4 regions of the Dermacoccus sp. Tok2021 genome follow, and region 1 is predicted to be linked to each of the others. Evidence: riboswitches for the same ligand, from Rfam matches in the RefSeq annotation. Region 1 holds a riboswitch; each other region holds the start of a gene.
What was found. A riboswitch is a leader RNA that binds a small molecule or an ion and turns the genes downstream of it on or off. The one in region 1 is predicted to bind S-adenosylmethionine.

Region 1 (4,493 bases):
CCCGAAGATCTCCGTGCAGGCACGTGACGCCATCGGCCGTACGTGGCAGATGTCGACGATCCAGTACGACTTCAACATGCCCGAGCGCTTCGGCCTCGAGTTCCAGGCTCAGGACGGCACGCGTCAGCAGCCGGTCATGATCCACTCGGCGAAGTTCGGTTCGATCGAGCGCTTCCTTGGTGTGCTCGTCGAGCATTACGCGGGGCAGTTCCCGGCGTGGCTCGCACCGGTTCAGGTGCTCGGGGTTCCGGTCGCGGAGGAGTACTACGACTACCTCGGCGAGGTGGGCGAGAAGCTGCGTCGGGCCGGCGTACGCGTCGAGATCGACACGAGCGACGACCGCTTCCCGAAGAAGATCCGCAACGCCTCGAAGTCGAAAGCGCCGTTCATCCTCATCGCCGGCGAGGAGGACCGCGACAACGGAGCCGTGAGCTTCCGTTACCGCGACGGCTCGCAGAAGAACGGCGTGCCGGTCGACGAGGCCGTGGCCGAGATCGCCGCGTACATCGCCTCGCGCAACAACACGTCGCCCACGGCGGCCGAGGCACCTGCCGAGGCCTGATCCACATACGACGAAGCCGCCGCCCCGATTTGGGGTGGCGGCTTCGTCGTAGTCTCCGCGGTGCGGGCGATCAGGCGGAGGCAGCCTTCGCGGCTGCGAAGCCCTTGTCGAGGTCGGCGATGATGTCGTTCGCGTTCTCGATGCCGACCGACAGGCGCACGAGGCCGGGCGTGACGCCGGCGCCGCGGCGGTCGTCGTCACTGCCCTGGCTGTGCGTCGTCGTCGCCGGGTGGATGGCGAGCGAGCGGACGTCACCGATGTTGGCCACGTGCGAGTGCAGCTCGAGGGCGTCGACGAACGCCTTGCCCGCGTCGATGCCGCCGGCGATCTCGAAGGAGAACACTGCACCGGAACCGGTGGGCAGGTAGCGGTCGGCCAGCTCCTTGTACGGGCTGTCGTCCTTCGAGGCGTAGAAGACCTTTTCGACCTGCGCGTGCTCGCTCAGGTAAGCGACGACCTTCTCCGCGTTCTCCACGTGACGCTCGACGCGCAGCGACAGCGTCTCGAGGCCCTGCGCGATGAGGAAGGCGTTGAACGGCGACACGGCGGAGCCGAGGTCGCGCAGCAGTTCGACGCGCGCCTTGAGAATGAATGCGAGGTTCGCGCCGAGCGCCGAACCGACGCCGAGATCGCGGGCGAAAACGAGGCCGTGGTAGCTCTCGCTCGGCTCGTTGAACTGCGGGAACTTCTCCGGCTCCTTGGCGTAGTCGAACGTTCCGGCGTCCACGAGCACGCCGGCGATCGACGTGCCGTGGCCGCCGAGGTACTTCGTCGCCGAGTGGATGACGACGTCCGCGCCGTGCTCGATCGGGCGCAGCAGGTACGGCGTCGCGACGGTGTTGTCGACGAACAGCGGCAGGCCGGCGTCGTGGGCGACAGCGGCAACACCCGCGACGTCGAGGACCTTCTGGTCGGGGTTGCTCAGCGTCTCACCGAAGAGGAGCTTGGTGTTCGGTCGGATGGCGTTCTTCCACGCGTCGAGGTCACCGATGTCCTCGACGAAGGTGGTCTCCACACCGAGACGCTTGAGCGTGTACTTGAGCAGGTTGTACGTACCGCCGTAGAGAGCGGGCGACGCGACGACGTGGTCGCCTGCCTGCGCGACGTTGAGGATGGCGAACGTCGTCGCGGCCTGGCCGGAGGCCAGCAGCAGGGCGCCGACGCCACCCTCGAGCGCCGCGATGCGCTCCTCGACGGCCTGCGACGTCGGGTTGCCGATGCGGGTGTAGATGGGGCCGAGGTCGGACAGGCCGAAGCGGTTGGCCGCCGTCTCGGCGGAGTCGAAGACGAACGAGGTCGTCTGGTAGATCGGCAGCGCGCGCGATCCGGTGTCCCCGTCCGGCACCTGGCCGGCGTGGATCTGCTTGGTCTCGAAAGCCCAGTCCTGAGCGCTCATGACAACTCCTCGAAAGGTCGCTACCCGTGCGCGAACCTCGCACGCGGGGTGCGCCGGAAGCTCTGCTTCCGCGCTTGCCCGGGCGTATCCGACGCCGGGCCAGGTCGTCACCCGGAGCACCCCGCCGCGGTGGGAGGGTTGCCGGCCAGCAAACCGGGGTTTGACGCTGGCGCTCGTGACCTGGTCCGAGGATATCCCGGGCGGTATCGAGGGGCGGGACTCGTGTCTCACATCGTGGTTTGCCGTGCGGCGCGGGGCGTTTGCCGAAGGGTCAAGCCGTGGTTGACTGGCGCCATGACGATCACCATCGCCCGGGCCAGGCGTGACGACGCCTTCGCCTGTGCAGCGCTTCGGTTGCGCTCGGACCTCGAGGAGGGGCACCTGAATCGGGCCGGTTTCGTGACCGAGTACGCGGACGACTTCCTCTCGGCCTTCGACGAGGTACCCACGTGGATCGCCACCCGTTCCGACGGCACCGTCGTCGGCATCGTGCAGTGCGCCCTCGTCCACCGGATGCCGACGCTCGCGCGCGGCGCCAAGCCGTGGTTGTACGTCGCGTTCGTCTTCGTCGTGCCCGACGAGCGTGGCGCGGGACTCGGCGAACGCATGCTCCGCACCGTCGACGCCTGGGCGGACGCGCGCGGCGTCGAGCGGATGCTGCTCAACACGCGTCCGAAGGCGCGCCCGTTGTACGAGCGTCTCGGACTCGGTGCCCCGGAGGAGCGACACATGCACCGCGACGCACCGTTCGCGGCCACGAAGGAGCAGCGATGAGCGACATCATCTGGGCCCTCGACCAGCGCGAGCGCTGCATCGCCTGCCCGTCGAAGCCGGCGGCGAACGCCGTCGTGCTCTACCTCGGTGAGGACGGCTCGCTGCCGCGCGAGAGCGTCGGATCGCTGGCCGAACGTGGCGTCATGGCCGCGGGCGTCGTGTGGGCGGGTGTGACAGCGGAACTCACCGACGACGACTGGCTCGACCTCGAGGACGCCGCAAGCGGCCTCGGCGGACTCGCGAGCGCCGTCGCCGTCGTGGGTGAAGGCGATGCCGCAGCCGTCGCACAGAAAGTGGCAGAGCGCGTGGGCGGCCTGGCCCACGCGGGCGCTGCGAGCGACGAGCGGCTCGTGGAGAAACTCGCCGAGATCGCTCCGGTCTGACCCGGCGCGCGGGTTTCCCTAGGATGGGGCGCATGGTCACGCAGAACGAGGACTTCACTCCCGAGCACGCCGAGTCCGAGCACGACTTCGCGGGGGAGCCCGACGGGTTCGGCCGACTGTGGACGCCTCACCGCATGGCCTACATCGAGGCCGACCGCCCCTCGAGGGACGCCGGCGACGGCTGTCCGTTCTGCGCGGCGCCGGGCAAGGACGACGCCGAGGGCCTCATCGTGCACCGCGGTGAGCACTGCTTCGTCGTGATGAACCTCTTCCCGTACAACCCGGGCCACCTGCTCGTGTGCCCCTACCGTCACGTGCCGCACTACATCGACCTCACGGACGCGGAGACCGAGGAGTTCACGAAGCTGACGAAGCAGGGCATTCGCGCGCTCAAGGCGGCGTCGAACCCGGCCGGATTCAACCTCGGCATGAACCAGGGCGATGTCGCGGGCGCCGGCGTGGCTGCGCACCTGCATCAGCACATCGTGCCCCGCTGGGGTGGCGACATGAACTTCATGCCGATCGTCGGCCAGACGAAGGCTCTCCCGGTGCTTCTCGAGGACAGCCGTCAGCGCATCGCGGCGTCCTGGCCAACCGACTGACGGCCTCGACCTCGCGGGGCGTGCGGCTCGTGAACGCGGGGTGAGATGTGACTCGTCCGGCGCGGCGCGCACCTCGGCTCGACGTATCGAACCGCTACAGTTGAGTCACCATGCTGAACAAGTACGCGCGCGCCTTCTTCTCCGCGATCTTCCGCCCCCTGGCGCAGCTGCTCCTGCGCCTCGGCATCAGCCCTGACGTCGTCACGATCGTCGGCACGCTCGGTGTCTCGTTCGGCGCGCTGTGGTTCTACCCGCGCGGCGAGTTCCTCGTCGGCACGCTGTTCATCACGGCCTTCGTCTTCTCCGACATGCTCGACGGCAACATGGCCCGCCTGTCGGGTCGCTCGTCGGTGTGGGGCGCCTACCTCGACTCCACGCTCGACCGCGTCGGTGACGCCGCCATCTTCGGTGGCCTCGTGCTCTACTTCGCCGGCCAGGGCGACAACTTCCTCATGGCATGCCTCGCGCTCGCCTGTCTCGTGCTCGGTTCCGTCGTCTCGTACGCCAAGGCTCGCGCCGAGGGTCTCGGTATGGAGGCGAACGTCGGCATCGCGGAACGCGCCGACCGTCTCGTCGCGGTTCTCGTCACCACCGGCCTCACGGGCCTGTTCGACCTGCCGTACATCGTCCTGACGATCGTGCTCGCCCTGCTCGCGGTGGCCTCGTTCATCACCGTGCTGCAGCGCATGCTCATGGTGCGTCGCCAGGCGCTCGGCAAGGCTCTCGCGAACTGATGGCTCGGCCCGCTCCCTACCGCAAGCGAGCGCAGGACGCCG
Region 2 (4,493 bases), on a different contig from region 1:
GATCGTGCCGACCTTCATGAAGGTCGACAGGTAGTCACGCGGAGCGAGCAGCAGCCACACCGGAAGGACGGCGGCGGCGAAACCGTAGATGATGATGGCCCACGCGAGCGCCGTCGGCGAGAGCGTGAACAGGTCCTTGCCCCAGTCGGTGCCGGCAACCCAGCCACCGGCGACGATGGCAAGGAGCAGCAGGACGACGCCGATGCCCGAGACCTCGGAGACGGCACCCGGGCGCATGAAGCGCAAGTAGCAACCCATGAAGAGCGCGATCGGGATCGTCATCGCGAGCGAGAAGACACCCCAGGGCGACTCGGCAAGGGCGTTGACGACGACGAGGCCGAGCACCGCGATCAGGATGATCATGATCGCCATGACGGCGAACATCGCCGCCCAGCCACCGACGGGGCCGAGCGTGTCGCGCGCCATCTGGCCGAGGCTGCGACCGCCGCGGCGCGTGGAGATAGCGAGCACCATGTAGTCCTGCACGGCGCCCGCGAAGATCACACCGAAGATGATCCAGAGCGTGCCCGGCAGGTAACCCATCTGCGCGGCGAGCACGGGGCCGACGAGCGGGCCGGCGCCGGCGATGGCGGCGAAGTGGTGACCGAACAGCACGCGCCGGTCGGTCGGCATGAAGTCCTGGCCGTTCTCGAACTGCTCGGCCGGGGTGGCGAGGTCGTCGCGCGGGCGGATGACCTTGTACTGGATGAGGCGGCTGTACAGCATGTAGCCGATGACGTAGCTGCCGACGGCAGCCATGACGAACCAGATCGAGTTGACGTGCTCGCCGCGGACGAACGCGACCATCGTCCAGCCGATGGCGGCGATGACGGCCGCGACGGCGATGACGATCTTCTGACGTCCCGTGATCTGGCGGGGTAGGTCGACCGCGACCGGGGGCGTGTTCCCGTCGCGCTCGGGGGTTTTGGTGCTCGACGCGGGCACGGAGACCTCCCTTTTCGTGTGAGTGTGAGCAGGGCCACGTTATGCGGTGTCGGGTAGGTCACAGGGCTTTGACAACGCACGCGCAGGTCACACCTTCATCACGAATTTGGACGAACGTCACGCAGTGGGGCCGGTGGGGCGCGGCCCGTCGCCGAACCAGTAACGGCGGCTGTCTTCACGAACGTCCTCGAGCTGCCCGCCACAGGCCTCGATGACGGCGCGCGAGGCGCCGTTCGTCTGCGCGCAGCAGACGAGCACGGGGGCGATGTCGAGCGCGGCGGCTTCGGCGAGCCCGAGCTTCAGAGCCTCCTTCGCGATGCCGCGTCCGCGAGCGGCCGGCCGCACGGAGTAGCCGATGTGGCCGCCGAGTTCGTAGAGGAACTCGTTGAGCGCGTGACGCAGGGCGAGGTGACCGACGAGGGCGCCGTCGTCGACGATCCAGAAGTAGGAGCAGTGGACGAGGCCGGTGTGCGGCGGCCACATCGTGTTGCCCTGGCGGGCGCAGTCTTCGACGTAGGCGGCGAAGCCGTCGGGGGTGATGTCGACGTCGGTGCCCGCGAAGAAGCCCGATCCGTCCATGCCGCCCGCGCACACCCAGCGGTCGTCGCGCGAGTCGGTGGTGGCGTCGCGGAACTCGCGCAGCATGGCCGACCAGTCGTCGTAGCGCGCGGCGTCGGGGGCGATGAGTTCGATCATGTCGGTCATCTCATCACCCCCGACCGTGGGGCGTCGATCAGTTTTCGGTGCGCTTAGTGGGCGCGCAGGCCGTCGACGCCGCGGGGCTCGTCGCCGCGCACGGTGACGCGGTGCATGACGCGGGTGTTCGTGTAGTCGCGGTTGGCGTAGTGGGAGGTGGCGCGGTTGTCCCAGATGCCGACGTCGCCGGGCGCCCAGCGGTGACGGATCGTGTGCTCGGGCTGCGTGAGGTGGGCGTAGAGGGCGTCGAGGATGGCGCGCGACTCGGCGTCGGAGACGCCACTGACGTGGGAGGTGAAGCCGGGGTTGACGAACAGGCCGCGGCGGCCGGTCTCGGGGTGGACGCGGACGACGGGGTGTTCGACGGCGGGCAGTTCGGTGACGATCTCGCCCTCCCACTCGTGGCCGCCGTTCTTCTTGAGGAAGGCGCCCCACTCGCGGTTGCCGTCGTGGACGGCGAGCAGCTGGTCGGCGAGCGCCTTGAAGGGTGCGGAGAGGGAGTCGTAGGCGGCCTGGCTGTCGGCCCAGGACGTGTCGCCGCCGTAGGGCGGGAGCGTCACGGCGCGGAGGATGCTGATGGACGGCGGCCGCTTCATGAAGGTGACGTCGGTGTGCCAGACGTCGGAGAAGGAGAACTCGGGGTCGCTCGAGTCGATGTTGTAGATCTCGCTGCGCTCGTGGTTGCCGGCGACGGGGTGGCCGGGCGTCAGGTCGCCGAGGAGGTTGCCGAGGCGTACCTGGGCGTCGTCGTCGAAGCCGTGCTGATCGCGGAAGAAGAGCACCTTGTGGGCGAGCAGGGCGCGGCGGATGTCGAAGGCCGCGATCTCGTCGATGGACGCCAGGTCGATGCCGTGGATGACGGCGCCCAGGGCCGGGCCGAGGCGCTCGATGCGCAGTCCGGGCGTCGTGGCGGGAGCGTGGGTGGCGAGAAGTGTCATGACAACCTCTTTGTTCGTTGCGCTTGCGCAGACGCCGGGCGGCGACGCGCCAGGTCGTTACTCGGGGCACCCCACCGCAGCGGAGGGTTGCCGTCCGGCCAGCCGAGACTTATCGCCGGAACTCGAGACCCAGACATAAGTTAACCCACACGGTTACCAAACTCATGGTTATGACTAGCCAGTGTCCACATCCTGGCCTCGTCCGCCCGCGGCGTGATGTCGCAAGGTCCCGATGTGCGCGGCATTTCCCGCACAGGCGGCTCCCTTCCCCACCGGTTCACACTGCCGAAGGCGCCCCGGCACACCGTCCGCCAGGACGCGCCCACCTTGGCGGGTGGCCGTGCTGCAGGCGATCTCGGGGCCACCGGCCGTCCTGTAGCGTCGGAGACAAACCATGACGTGGCAATGAAGGAGCACCGATGAGCCTTGCGAAGAACGCGACCGCCCTGCTGTCCAAACTGCCCGATCAGACCGCTGCCTTTCTGGCGGACGGCTACCTGTTCCAGGAGCGCCTGCGCAAGGCCGAGGGTCGTAGCCCCGGGGACGCGCGACCGCTCGCCACCCGCCTGCTCGGACGCCCCGCGCTGATCGTGCGCGGCAAGGAGGGCGTCGACCTGTTCTACGACACCTCGCGCATGAAGCGTGACGGCGCGATGCCATTGCCGGTGCGCGGGCCGCTGTTCGGTAAGGGCGCGGTGCACGGTCTCGATGACGAGGAGCACCGTCACCGCAAGGCCATGCTCATGCGCATCACCTACGACGACGCTCAGGTTCGCCGCTTCATGCCGATTCTCGAGGATGAGATGCGCAAGACGCTCGCGCGCTGGGAGCAGGAGCCGGGAACCGTCTACGACGGAAGCGTCATCACGTATGGGCGTGCCGCCCTGCGGTGGGCGGGCGTTCCCGGTAGCGAGGAGGAACTCGACACGTGGGCGCAGCGTCTCGGCCAGATCGTCGAGGGCTTCGGGCGCAAGAGCCCCGCGCACGTCGAGGCGTGGATCAACCGTCGTCGGTGCGACGCGTGGGCGGCCGACCTCGTGGCGCGCACCCGACGAGGTGAGATCACGCCCGAACCCGGCACCGCGCTGCACGAGGTCGCGAACGCGACGAACCTCGACGGCTCACCGCTCGACGAGCACACCGCTGGGGTCGAGTTGCAGAACACGACGCGTCCGACCATCGCCGTCGCGCGTTTCGCAGCCTTCGCCGCTCGCGCACTCGTCGAGCACCCCGAGTACCGCGAGCGCATCGCCGACGAGGTGGCATCGAGCGGCACGCTGCTGGAGAACCCGACGGCCGTCGCCTTCGCCCAGGAGGTGCGCCGCGTCTCCCCGTTCGTGCCGATGCTGCCGGCCTTCGCCCGTGACTCCTTCGAATGGGGAGGCCAGAAGATCCGTCGCGGCCAGCGCGTGCTCATCGACATCCTCGGCACGAACAACGACCCGCACGAGTGGGACTCGCCCGAGGAGTTCCGCCCCGAACGCTTCACCGGTGTCGACGCGGAGAAGATCCAGAGCTTCATCCCTCAGGGCGGTGGCGACGTCGCCACCGGGCACCGCTGCCCCGGCGAGAAGATCGCGGTGACCGCGCTGTCGGTGACGGTTGCCGGGCTGTGCACCCCGGGTGTGGAGATCGATCCGAAGGGCCTCGACTTCAAGTGGACCCAGTTGCCGACGCTGCCCGGTAGCGGCGCCCGGGTGCGGGTGAAGCGCGCCTGATCGTCGTGTTTCCGTGAGGTCGGGGGCATGACAAGCGCTGGACCTCATGAAAACGGCACCGCTCCCCCGCCCAGGCCAGGGAGCAGTCGCAGCCGCCGACCGCGACCTGGTGTGTTTCCTCAAGCACTCCATCGCATCGTCCCCACGGAAGGATCACAGAATGTCCGGTATATCTCGACTCACCGAGTCCATCCGT
Region 3 (4,493 bases), on a different contig from region 1:
TCTGCCCGACCGACTCCCACAGCACGGGGCGCAGTGCGCTCCAGTCCGTGTCCGCAGTGATGACCTTCATGCCGTGGCCTCCTCGAGTTCGTGGACGGTGGCGACCTGGGCGAGGTCGGTCAGCACCTGCGTGACGGTGACGTCGTCACCGCGCAGGGCCAGGGTCAACGTCGTGAGGTTCGCTTCCTTGAGGGGCGTGAGGCCACCGTGGACGATCTCCGGTTCGACACCGCGGGCGCCGGTGGAGGCGAGAACCCTTCCGAATCCAGCGGAGTCGTGGACGGTTGCCGTGACGAGGCGTCCGCTCACCCTCTCGCGCAGCCGCGCGATCTCGCGGGCGTCGGGCACGTTGCGCAGCGTCGCGTCGACGAGCCGCCGCGTGGCTGACGATGTCGGTGCGCCGAGCACCTGCTCGGTCGGCCCGGATTCGACGAGGCGGCCGTGTTCGAGGACCACGACGTCGTCGGCCAGTTCACGCACGACGTCCATCTCGTGCGTGATGACGACGATCGTCACGCCGAGCTCATCGTTGACGCGGCGCAGGAGGGCGAGGACGTCCTTCGTCGTGTCGGGGTCGAGGGCGGAGGTCGACTCGTCGGCGAGCAGGATCTCCGGGTTCGTGGCCAGGGCGCGGGCGATGCCGACGCGCTGCTTCTGGCCGCCGGACAGCTCGTCAGGATAGGCCCAGGCCTTCTCCGTCAGACCGACGAAGTGGAGCAGTTCGGTGACTCGCGCCTCCTGCTTGTCCTTGTCCCAACCGGCGACCTCGAGCGGATAGGCGACGTTGGCGTACACCGTGCGCGAGCGGATGAGATTGAACTGCTGGAACACCATGCCGATGCGGGCCCGCAGAGCTCGGACCTGCTTTGCTCCCAGACCCGCCAGATCGACGCCGTCGACCTCGACGGAGCCGGTCGTCGGGGTCTCGAGCGCGTTGATGAGCCGCACGAGGGTGCTCTTGCCTGCACCGGAGAACCCGATGACGGCGAGGACGCGGCCGGTAGCGACGTCGAGGTCGATCTCCTGCAGCGCGGTGACGTTCTTCTTGCCGCGCACGAAGGTCTTGCTCACGCCGCGCAGCCGGACCGCCGGCGCGTTCTCGGGTCGGGCCGGGGGAGTGGGGGTCACTTCTTGGCCTTGATCTGCGACTCGATGCGGGTGAGGATGCCGCGCACGTCCGCGACGGAACGCTTCACCTCGTACTGGGTTCCCTTGGTGCGCTTGGAGATGAGGTCCTGCACCGACTTCTCGTGGTACGCCTGGACGAACTTCGCGTACGTCGGGTTGTCGGCGTCCTTCTTGCGGGCCACGATGACGTTGATGTACGGCTCCGAGGACTTCGCCTTGGGGTCGTCCTTGAACAGCGCCTTGCTCGGGTCGAGGTTCGCGTCGGCGGCGAAGTTGTTGTTGACCACGGCGCCCTCGACGGAGGGCAGGGCGGCTGCGGTCTGGGCAGCGTCGACGGGCGTGACGCCGACCTTCGACTTCGCGGCGTCGATCTCGGCGGGCGTCGACAGGGAGTTGCCCCCGCCCTTGAGCGTGAGCAGACCGGCGCTCTGCAGGAGCAGGAGGGCGCGTGCCTGGTTCGTCGCGTCGTTCGGGATGGCGACCTTGCCGCCGTCGGCGAACTCGTTCACCGTGGTGTGCTTCTTCGAGTACAGCGACAGCGGCACGATGTAGGTGGAGCCGACCGGCGTCAGGGTGTCGTTCTTCGCGGCGTTGTAGTCGGCGAGGAACTGCAGGTGCTGGAACTGGTTGACGTCGACCTGGCCCTGGGAGAGCGCCGGGTTGGCCTGCGTGTAGTCGGTGAAGTTGACCGGCTGGATGTCGAGGCCGTACTTCTCCTTGCCGACCTTGACCAGTTCGGTCCAGTACGGGTCGGACGCTTCGGTGGTACCGACGGTAATCTTCGTCAGCTTCTCGTCGTCGCTACCCGTGAAGGCCTTGATGCCGAAGCCTGCGGCGAGCGCGACGACGAGGACGCCTGCGCCGATGGCCGCGTACTTGGGGCCGTTGCTCTTCGGCTTCTCGGGCAGGGCCTGGACGGCCGGGCTGGCTCCGGGGGTGGTGGAGTTGGTGTTCTCGGACATGGTGATGCCTTCCTCGAAGGGGCGTGCGAGGCGCCGGTGGGGTGGGCGGCGACGACCGCCCGACGATGGGTGCGGTCAGTGCTTGGGGCGCGCGAACGCGGCGTCGTGCGTGTGCGGTCGCGCGGTGGGGGCCTGGGTGGGGCGATGCGTGTGCTGCATGTGATCTCCCGGGATCGGGCGCACCGGTACGAGGCCCTCGAAAGGGATGTGTTCCGGGTGCGGAACGTGCTTGCCGCGCGGTTGACGCGGCCGTGTCATCACCTGGAGCACCCCGCCACGTTCGTGAGGGTTGCCGTCCGACCAGCCAGGGCTTTGCATCGGATCTCTTGACCGGCATCACATTAGAGGCGCCGCGAGAAGCCCGTCAAATCAAGTGATCTGGGCCACTCTGTGTCACCGCTGGGCCGAGTTTCCTGCGGTTGGGTAGTCGCCGCCTCGACCCAACGGCAGGAAAGTCTGCCCAGTGGAGAGATGCGCTGACGCCGTGCTCTCCCCGTGGGCTGGAGTCACTAGGGGCGGAGCGTGGACTCCACGGGGTCGAGGTACCCCGAGCTCGCGCTTATTTGCTCGGCGGAAGAACGTCGGTCTGCGCGGGGAGGTCGGCCACGCCGACCGGGCACGTCACGCCCTTGTAGCCGTGATTGCAGTACCCGCCTGGATTTTTCGCGAGGTACTGCTGGTGGTAGCCCTCGGCCGGCCAGAACTTTCCGGCTTCGTCGGCGGGCTTCATCTCCGTCGTGATGGCGCCGCGGCCCGCGTCGGTCAGCGCATCCTGGAACGCTTCCGCGGTGCGACGCGTAGCGGTCTCCTGCTCGGGCGTCGTCCAGTAGACCGCAGAGCGGTACTGCGTGCCGATGTCATTGCCCTGACGGTTGGCCGTCGTCGGGTCATGGTTCTCCCAGAACGCCTTGAGCAGCTGGGCCGGGGAGACCTTCTCCGGGTCGTACGCGATCTGGACGGCCTCGGTGTGGCCCGTCGTGCCCGTGCAGACGTCCTCGTACGAGGGGTTCTCACGGTCGCCACCCATGTAGCCGACGGCCGTCGAGACGACCCCCGGGATCTGCCATAAGATGCGCTCCGCACCCCAGAAACATCCCATCGCGACGTACAGCGTCTCGGTCTTGTCCGGCCACCCGCCGAGCAGTGGCGTGCCGAGAACGTCGTGCACGGCAGCGACGTCGACCGGGGCGGAATCCTGACGGGTGAACCACATGGGGCGTTCCTTTCACTGGAGTCGCTGTGTTCAACGCAGGCGTGTCCGAGAGGATTCCGAACTCGCGGAGCAACCGCGTGAACGGCGCGCGTCAGTCGACGAGCGGCGGCACTTCGAGCGGGATGGGGCGCAGTAGCCTCGCGCGGATCTCGACCATCGTCTGCGCGTCCGTGTCGAGCGCGACGTCCTCGGAAAGCGTTGGCACCCAAGGCGGCACGGCCCGCTTGTCGCCGTCGTTGTCAAGGCCGACAAGCACCATCGTGCACTCGGTCGTGAGGTTCAGTTCGCCCGTGCGCGGGTTGCCCGAGCGCACTCGCGCCGACACGTGCATGCTCGACGTGCCCGTGTGGATGAGCCGCGCCTGCACCTCGACGAGGTCGCGGACGTGCAACGGCTGGTGGAAGCGCACGCCGCCCGCGTACACGGCCACCGCCGAACCCTGGTTCCAGCGCTCCGCAACGAGGGTTGTCGCCTCGTCGATCCACTCCATGACGACGCCGCCGTGCACGTTGCCGCCCCAGTTGACGGTCGTCGGTGCCGCGAGGAAGCGCAGCGTCTCGCGGCACGACTCCGTCGCGTCCCGTGTAACTCTGCTTCACCATGTCGGCTTCGATGCGGGTGCGCACGTCGGTGAGGGTGACGGCGCGCTCCTGCTGGTCGCGTTCCCACTCGTCCTGCGGCGTGAACGTCGGGACAGGTGTGGGCTTCCGGTCGTCGTCGACCGCGACGAAGATGAGCAGGCACTGTGTGTTGACGCGCAGCTCGCCCTGACGCGGGTCGCCGGACGAAACGGTCGCGACGATGCGCATCGACGTGCGTCCGGTGTGGACGACACGCGACTGCACCTCGACGATGTGGCCCACCTCGACGGGGCGGGTGAAGCGCACATTGCCGACGTAGGCCGTCACGCAGTAGTGCCCGCTCCACGCCGCGGCACAGGCGTACGCGGACTTGTCGATCCACTCGAGCATCCGGCCGGCACCGACGCGCCCGCGCACGTTGGCATCCATCGGTGCGGCCATGAAACGCAGGGTGATGTGGCGTCGGGTTCCGGGCCTGCCGTCGATCGTAGGGCCGGTACCGCCGGAAATTCACTTGTCGGGCGCGCGGTTGCTGGCGTTCCATGACTGGCATGAACACGGTGCGCATCGAACGGATCACCCCTGAACACCCGCAGTTCGAGGAGTGGG
Region 4 (4,493 bases), on a different contig from region 1:
GCCGTGGCCAGCGCCGACGTGCGCATCCTGTCGCCCATCCCGGGCAAGAAGGCCATCGGTATCGAGATCCCGAACGCCGACAAGGAACTTGTCAGCCTCGGTGACGTGCTGCGCAGCCAGGCGGCCCGCAACAATCACCACCCGATGGTCATGGGTGTCGGTAAGGACGTCGAGGGTGGCTACGTCGTGGCCAACCTCGCGAAGATGCCGCACATGCTCGTCGCCGGTGCCACCGGTGCCGGTAAGTCGAGCTTCGTCAACTCGATGATCACCTCACTCCTCATGCGGGCCACGCCCGAAGAGGTGCGCATGGTGCTCGTCGACCCCAAGCGCGTCGAGCTGACGGCGTACGAGGGCATCCCGCACCTCATCACGCCGATCATCACGAACCCGAAGAAGGCCGCCGAGGCTCTCGAGTGGGTCGTGCGCGAGATGGACGCGCGCTACGACGACCTCGCCGCGTTCGGCTACAAGCACATCGACGAGTTCAACAAGGCCGTGCGTGCGGGCAAGGTGACCCTCCCGCCGGACAGCAAGCGCAAGCTCGCGCCGTACCCGTACCTCCTCGTCGTCGTCGACGAGTTGGCGGACCTCATGCTCGTCGCGCCGCGTGACGTCGAGGCCTCGATCCAGCGCATCACGCAGCTCGCGCGTGCCGCCGGTATCCACCTCATCCTCGCGACGCAGCGCCCGTCGGTCGATGTCGTCACCGGCATCATCAAGGCCAACGTGCCGTCGCGTCTGGCGTTCGCGACGTCGTCGCTCGCCGACAGCCGCGTCGTGCTCGACCAGCCCGGCGCCGAGAAGCTCCTCGGTCAGGGTGACGCGCTCTTCCTGCCGATGGGCGCGAGCAAGCCGATGCGTGTGCAGGGCGCGTGGGTCAACGAGTCGGAGATCCACGGCGTCGTCGCGCACGTCAAGGCTCAGCTCGCGCCCAACTACCGCGAGGACGTTCAGCAGACGGCGCCCAAGAAGGAGATCGACGAGGACATCGGTGACGACCTCGACGTGTTGCTGCAGGCGGCCGAGCTCGTCATCACGACGCAGTTCGGTTCGACCTCGATGCTGCAGCGCAAGCTGCGCGTCGGCTTCGCCAAGGCCGGTCGCCTCATGGACCTGCTCGAGTCGCGAGCAATCGTCGGCCCGTCCGAGGGGTCGAAGGCGCGCGACGTCCTCGTCAAGCCCGACGACCTCCCCATGACGCTCGCGCTGCTCAAGGGCGAGGACGTTCCGGACGATGCCGTGGCCAGCGGCGCCGACGGCGGTCCGGTCGACCTCGTCGCCCAGGCGCAGGGCGATCTCGACGAACCGGGCGAGCAGTACTACGACGGGCACGACGGCGGTGACGGTAGTGAGGACGCCTGGGAGCTGACGCAGCACGGTCGCTGAGGTCGCCAGGTCGGCGGCGCCAGCCTGATGGAGGAGTCCCTGCATCCCGGATCATCGGGATGCTGGGACTTTTGTGTCCCGGACGGTCCCGTGTGGCGTCCGAGGTGGTAGTTGCGATACAGGTGTCGTGTCCCAGTATGTGGATTCTGCTTGTGGGTGGCGCGACCAGCCAGTTGACTGCATTCATCCCATCCAGAGCGGCCGAGAGATCTGGCTCGTCGACGCCGCAGCAACCGACCCTCGCGGAACGGTGCTCACGCCAGAAGCGATGGAGTTGATTCTCATGTCGGAACACCGCGTTTCGTCTTTTCGTGCCTGCCGACGTCGGACGGTTGATTTGATGCGCCGTCGCGTCAGTGCATGTCGCTGAAGAACGCACGACGATCTCAACGCCTCCGTGGGCGCGACCCTCGCGACTTTCGACTCTCGGGTCGTAGCCCGCCCATGCCCGAGATGCCGTCCGGTCGGATCACCGATTGTCGATGTGACCCGGTACGTCGTACGCGCGCTAGACGCCCTTCCCCGCTCACTGATCAAGAGATGAGTTTCATGTTGCCCACAGCACCACCTCACACCGAGATCGTTGTCTCGGTGGTGAAGCCCGATCTTCGTCCCGTGTTTCGCCGCGCGGTCTCGAGCGTCTGGGTCATCACGACTGCCGGGGAGGCAGGGCCGGTCGGCTTGACCGCTTTGTCTGTCCACTCGGTTTCGGTCGACCCACCCCTCGTGTCCTTCAACATCAGTCGCACGTCTCACTCGCTGGCTTCAATCGTGCGAACCGGACGTGTCGCCCTCCACCTTCTCGACGAGAACCAAGGGCAGCTCATGACCCGATTCGCCGGCCCGCGTGAGGCCCGGTTTCAGGACGACGGTCTCTGGTCGTGGGACAGGACCGGTCTGCCGCGACTCACGGACGTCGCAGCTCGATTGACAGCCACGGTCCGTGATGCCCATGAGGCGGGAGACAGCTGCCTCATCGTCGCCGAGGTGGATAGCGCCGAGCACGTCGCAGATCGCGGTCCGCTTGCCCACCACAACGGAGCGCATCACAGCGTCTCGCCCTCAGTGTCACGAACGACGAACGGAGTCCGATGATGAGCACGTCCACGAACCAGCCGACCTTCCACTGGTTCCTACCGACCTCCGGCGACTCGCGTGGAATTGTCTCTGGAGGTCATGGGGCCGCGGTCGAGGGCACTGATCGAACCCGTGAACCGTCCGCGGGCTACCTGCGTCAGGTGGCACAGGCGGCGGAGGCCAACGGTTTCGAATCCGTCCTGACGCCAACGGGTCTGTGGTGCCAGGACTCCTGGCTCATGGCCGCTGCGCTTTCCCAGCACACTGAGCGGCTGAAGTTTCTCGTCGCCTTCCGCCCAGGGTCCGTCTCGCCGACTCTGGCAGCGCAAATGGCCACCACCTTCCAGACCATCACTGACGGTCGACTCCACGTCAACATCGTCACCGGGGGAGAATCGTCCGAGCAGCGGGCGTTCGGCGACTTCCTCGGCAAGGACGCCCGATATGCGCGGACCGGAGAGTTCCTCGACGTCGTGAGTCGGTTGTGGGATTGCGAGGATTCGTTCGACTATCGCGGCGAACACCTGGTGGTGGAACAAGCGCGACTCTCGCGGACGCCGACCCCGCGTCCCGAGGTCTTCTTCGGCGGATCTTCGCCAGCCGCACTCGAGATCGCGGCCCGCCACGCCGACGTGTACCTCACCTGGGGGGAGCCGCCGGCACAGGCCAAGGAGAAGATCGACCGAGTCCGCGAACTGGCCGCCCGGCAGGGCCGCACTGTGCGATTCGGTATTCGGTTGCACACGATCTCCCGAGACACATCCGCCGAGGCCTGGGCGGTCGCGGAAGGGCTACTCAAGCGCATCCCCGCGGAACTCATCGAACGTCAGCAGGACGCGCTGCGTCGGTCGGAATCCGAAGGGCAGCGGCGCATGCTCGCGCTGAACGGAGGGACCACTGCCGATTTGGAGATCTACCCCGGGCTCTGGGCTGGCGTGGGGCTGGTGCGCGGTGGAGCCGGAACGTCGCTGGTCGGTTCACATGCTGAGGTCGCAGACCTGATTCGGCAGTACCGCGACGTCGGCTTTGACGATTTCGTGTTGTCCGGATACCCGTGCCTGGAGGAGGCCTACTGGTTCGGTGAGGGGGTGCGCCCACGGGTGGAGGCGGTCCCGGCGGAAGAGCATTCGCACGACCGAGCCGTGAGCTGAGGATCTTTCTCGAATTCGAGGGTTTGCACCGGCCAGGTCGTGGCCACTGACCTGGCCGGCATTCTTTCCGCAATTGCATAAGCAAATGTTTGACAAATCATAATGAAAACCTATGAGGAGTGACTCATGAACGTGACGAGCAGCACAGCTCGGGCGTCGACGGCGGCAGCTGTTGCTTCGCCGGGATCGGCCGACGACACCTTGCCTGCCCGAGTGCGCTTAGGCAGCGCTGGCTCCAACGCGCGCCGTAGGAGGCGGCGGAATCTCATCCGCAGTGATCACGAGCCGCCGAGTTGGGAGGTGCGGGCTCTGAGCCCGCTGGCAATCATCGCGGTGTGGCAATCCGTGAGTGTCATCGGTTGGTTGCCGCAGGACGTTCTCGCACCGCCATCCCGGGTCCTCTCAACGCTGGGGTCGCTGATCTCCGACGGCACGCTCACAACTGCCCTCAGCGTCTCGGTGCAGCGTGCCGGGTTCGGATTCGCACTGGGGTCGCTCATTGCCTTGGGTGCAGCGCTCCCGGTGGGCCTGACGCGTACCGGTGAGGCGATTATCGATCCGCCGATGCAGATGCTCAGGACTCTGCCCCTGCTGGGGCTGGTTCCGTTGTTCATCGTCTGGTTCGGGATCGGGGAAGCGCCGAAGATCCTCCTGGTGGCGCTCGGGGTGTGCGTGCCGTTGTACCTCAACGCGGTAGGTGCGCTTCGATCCATCGACTCCGATCTGTACGAGCTCGCCGACGCGCTGGACCTCACGGCGTGGCAGCGCTTTAGGCACGTCATTATTCCCGGTGCCCTGCCCGGAACCCTGGTGGGCGTCCGGCAAGCTCTCGCCTTCGCTTGGTTGGCCCTCATCGTTGCAGAGCAGATGAGCGCG

Region 2: it holds a riboswitch for S-adenosylmethionine, as region 1 does, so the genes downstream of both, K9D12_RS12235 (TauD/TfdA family dioxygenase) here and K9D12_RS00810 (bifunctional o-acetylhomoserine/o-acetylserine sulfhydrylase) in region 1, are expected to answer to the same signal.
Region 3: it holds a riboswitch for S-adenosylmethionine, as region 1 does, so the genes downstream of both, K9D12_RS13790 (MetQ/NlpA family ABC transporter substrate-binding protein) here and K9D12_RS00810 (bifunctional o-acetylhomoserine/o-acetylserine sulfhydrylase) in region 1, are expected to answer to the same signal.
Region 4: it holds a riboswitch for S-adenosylmethionine, as region 1 does, so the genes downstream of both, K9D12_RS15390 (flavin reductase family protein) here and K9D12_RS00810 (bifunctional o-acetylhomoserine/o-acetylserine sulfhydrylase) in region 1, are expected to answer to the same signal.

Annotation. Positions count from the first base shown of each region.
Region 1 is NZ_JAGTHU010000001.1:178,045-182,537, forward strand. Features, by position in the region: gene thrS (threonine--tRNA ligase) at 1-562, shown strand, start outside; gene K9D12_RS00810 (bifunctional o-acetylhomoserine/o-acetylserine sulfhydrylase) at 633-1,958, opposite strand; SAM riboswitch class IV at 2,024-2,139, opposite strand; gene K9D12_RS00815 (GNAT family N-acetyltransferase) at 2,253-2,732, shown strand; gene K9D12_RS00820 (hypothetical protein) at 2,729-3,115, shown strand; gene K9D12_RS00825 (HIT domain-containing protein) at 3,148-3,717, shown strand; gene pgsA (phosphatidylinositol phosphate synthase) at 3,828-4,451, shown strand; gene K9D12_RS00835 (phosphatidylinositol mannoside acyltransferase) at 4,451-4,493, shown strand, end outside.
Region 2 is NZ_JAGTHU010000022.1:34,089-38,581, reverse strand. Features, by position in the region: gene K9D12_RS12245 (carbon starvation CstA family protein) at 1-945, opposite strand, end outside; gene K9D12_RS12240 (GNAT family N-acetyltransferase) at 1,063-1,650, opposite strand; gene K9D12_RS12235 (TauD/TfdA family dioxygenase) at 1,695-2,579, opposite strand; SAM riboswitch class IV at 2,594-2,709, opposite strand; gene K9D12_RS12230 (cytochrome P450) at 2,999-4,297, shown strand; gene K9D12_RS12225 (hypothetical protein) at 4,458-4,493, shown strand, end outside.
Region 3 is NZ_JAGTHU010000031.1:14,016-18,508, reverse strand. Features, by position in the region: gene K9D12_RS13800 (methionine ABC transporter permease) at 1-70, opposite strand, end outside; gene K9D12_RS13795 (methionine ABC transporter ATP-binding protein) at 67-1,080, opposite strand; gene K9D12_RS13790 (MetQ/NlpA family ABC transporter substrate-binding protein) at 1,125-2,090, opposite strand; SAM riboswitch class IV at 2,311-2,422, opposite strand; gene msrA (peptide-methionine (S)-S-oxide reductase MsrA) at 2,650-3,303, opposite strand; gene K9D12_RS15385 (acyl-CoA thioesterase) at 3,395-3,793, opposite strand; partial or broken gene K9D12_RS15380 (hotdog domain-containing protein) at 4,131-4,274, opposite strand; gene K9D12_RS13775 (hypothetical protein) at 4,427-4,493, shown strand, end outside.
Region 4 is NZ_JAGTHU010000032.1:3,638-8,130, forward strand. Features, by position in the region: gene K9D12_RS13820 (DNA translocase FtsK) at 1-1,389, shown strand, start outside; SAM riboswitch class I at 1,575-1,664, shown strand; gene K9D12_RS15390 (flavin reductase family protein) at 1,939-2,484, shown strand; gene K9D12_RS13830 (LLM class flavin-dependent oxidoreductase) at 2,484-3,617, shown strand; gene K9D12_RS13835 (ABC transporter permease) at 3,744-4,493, shown strand, end outside.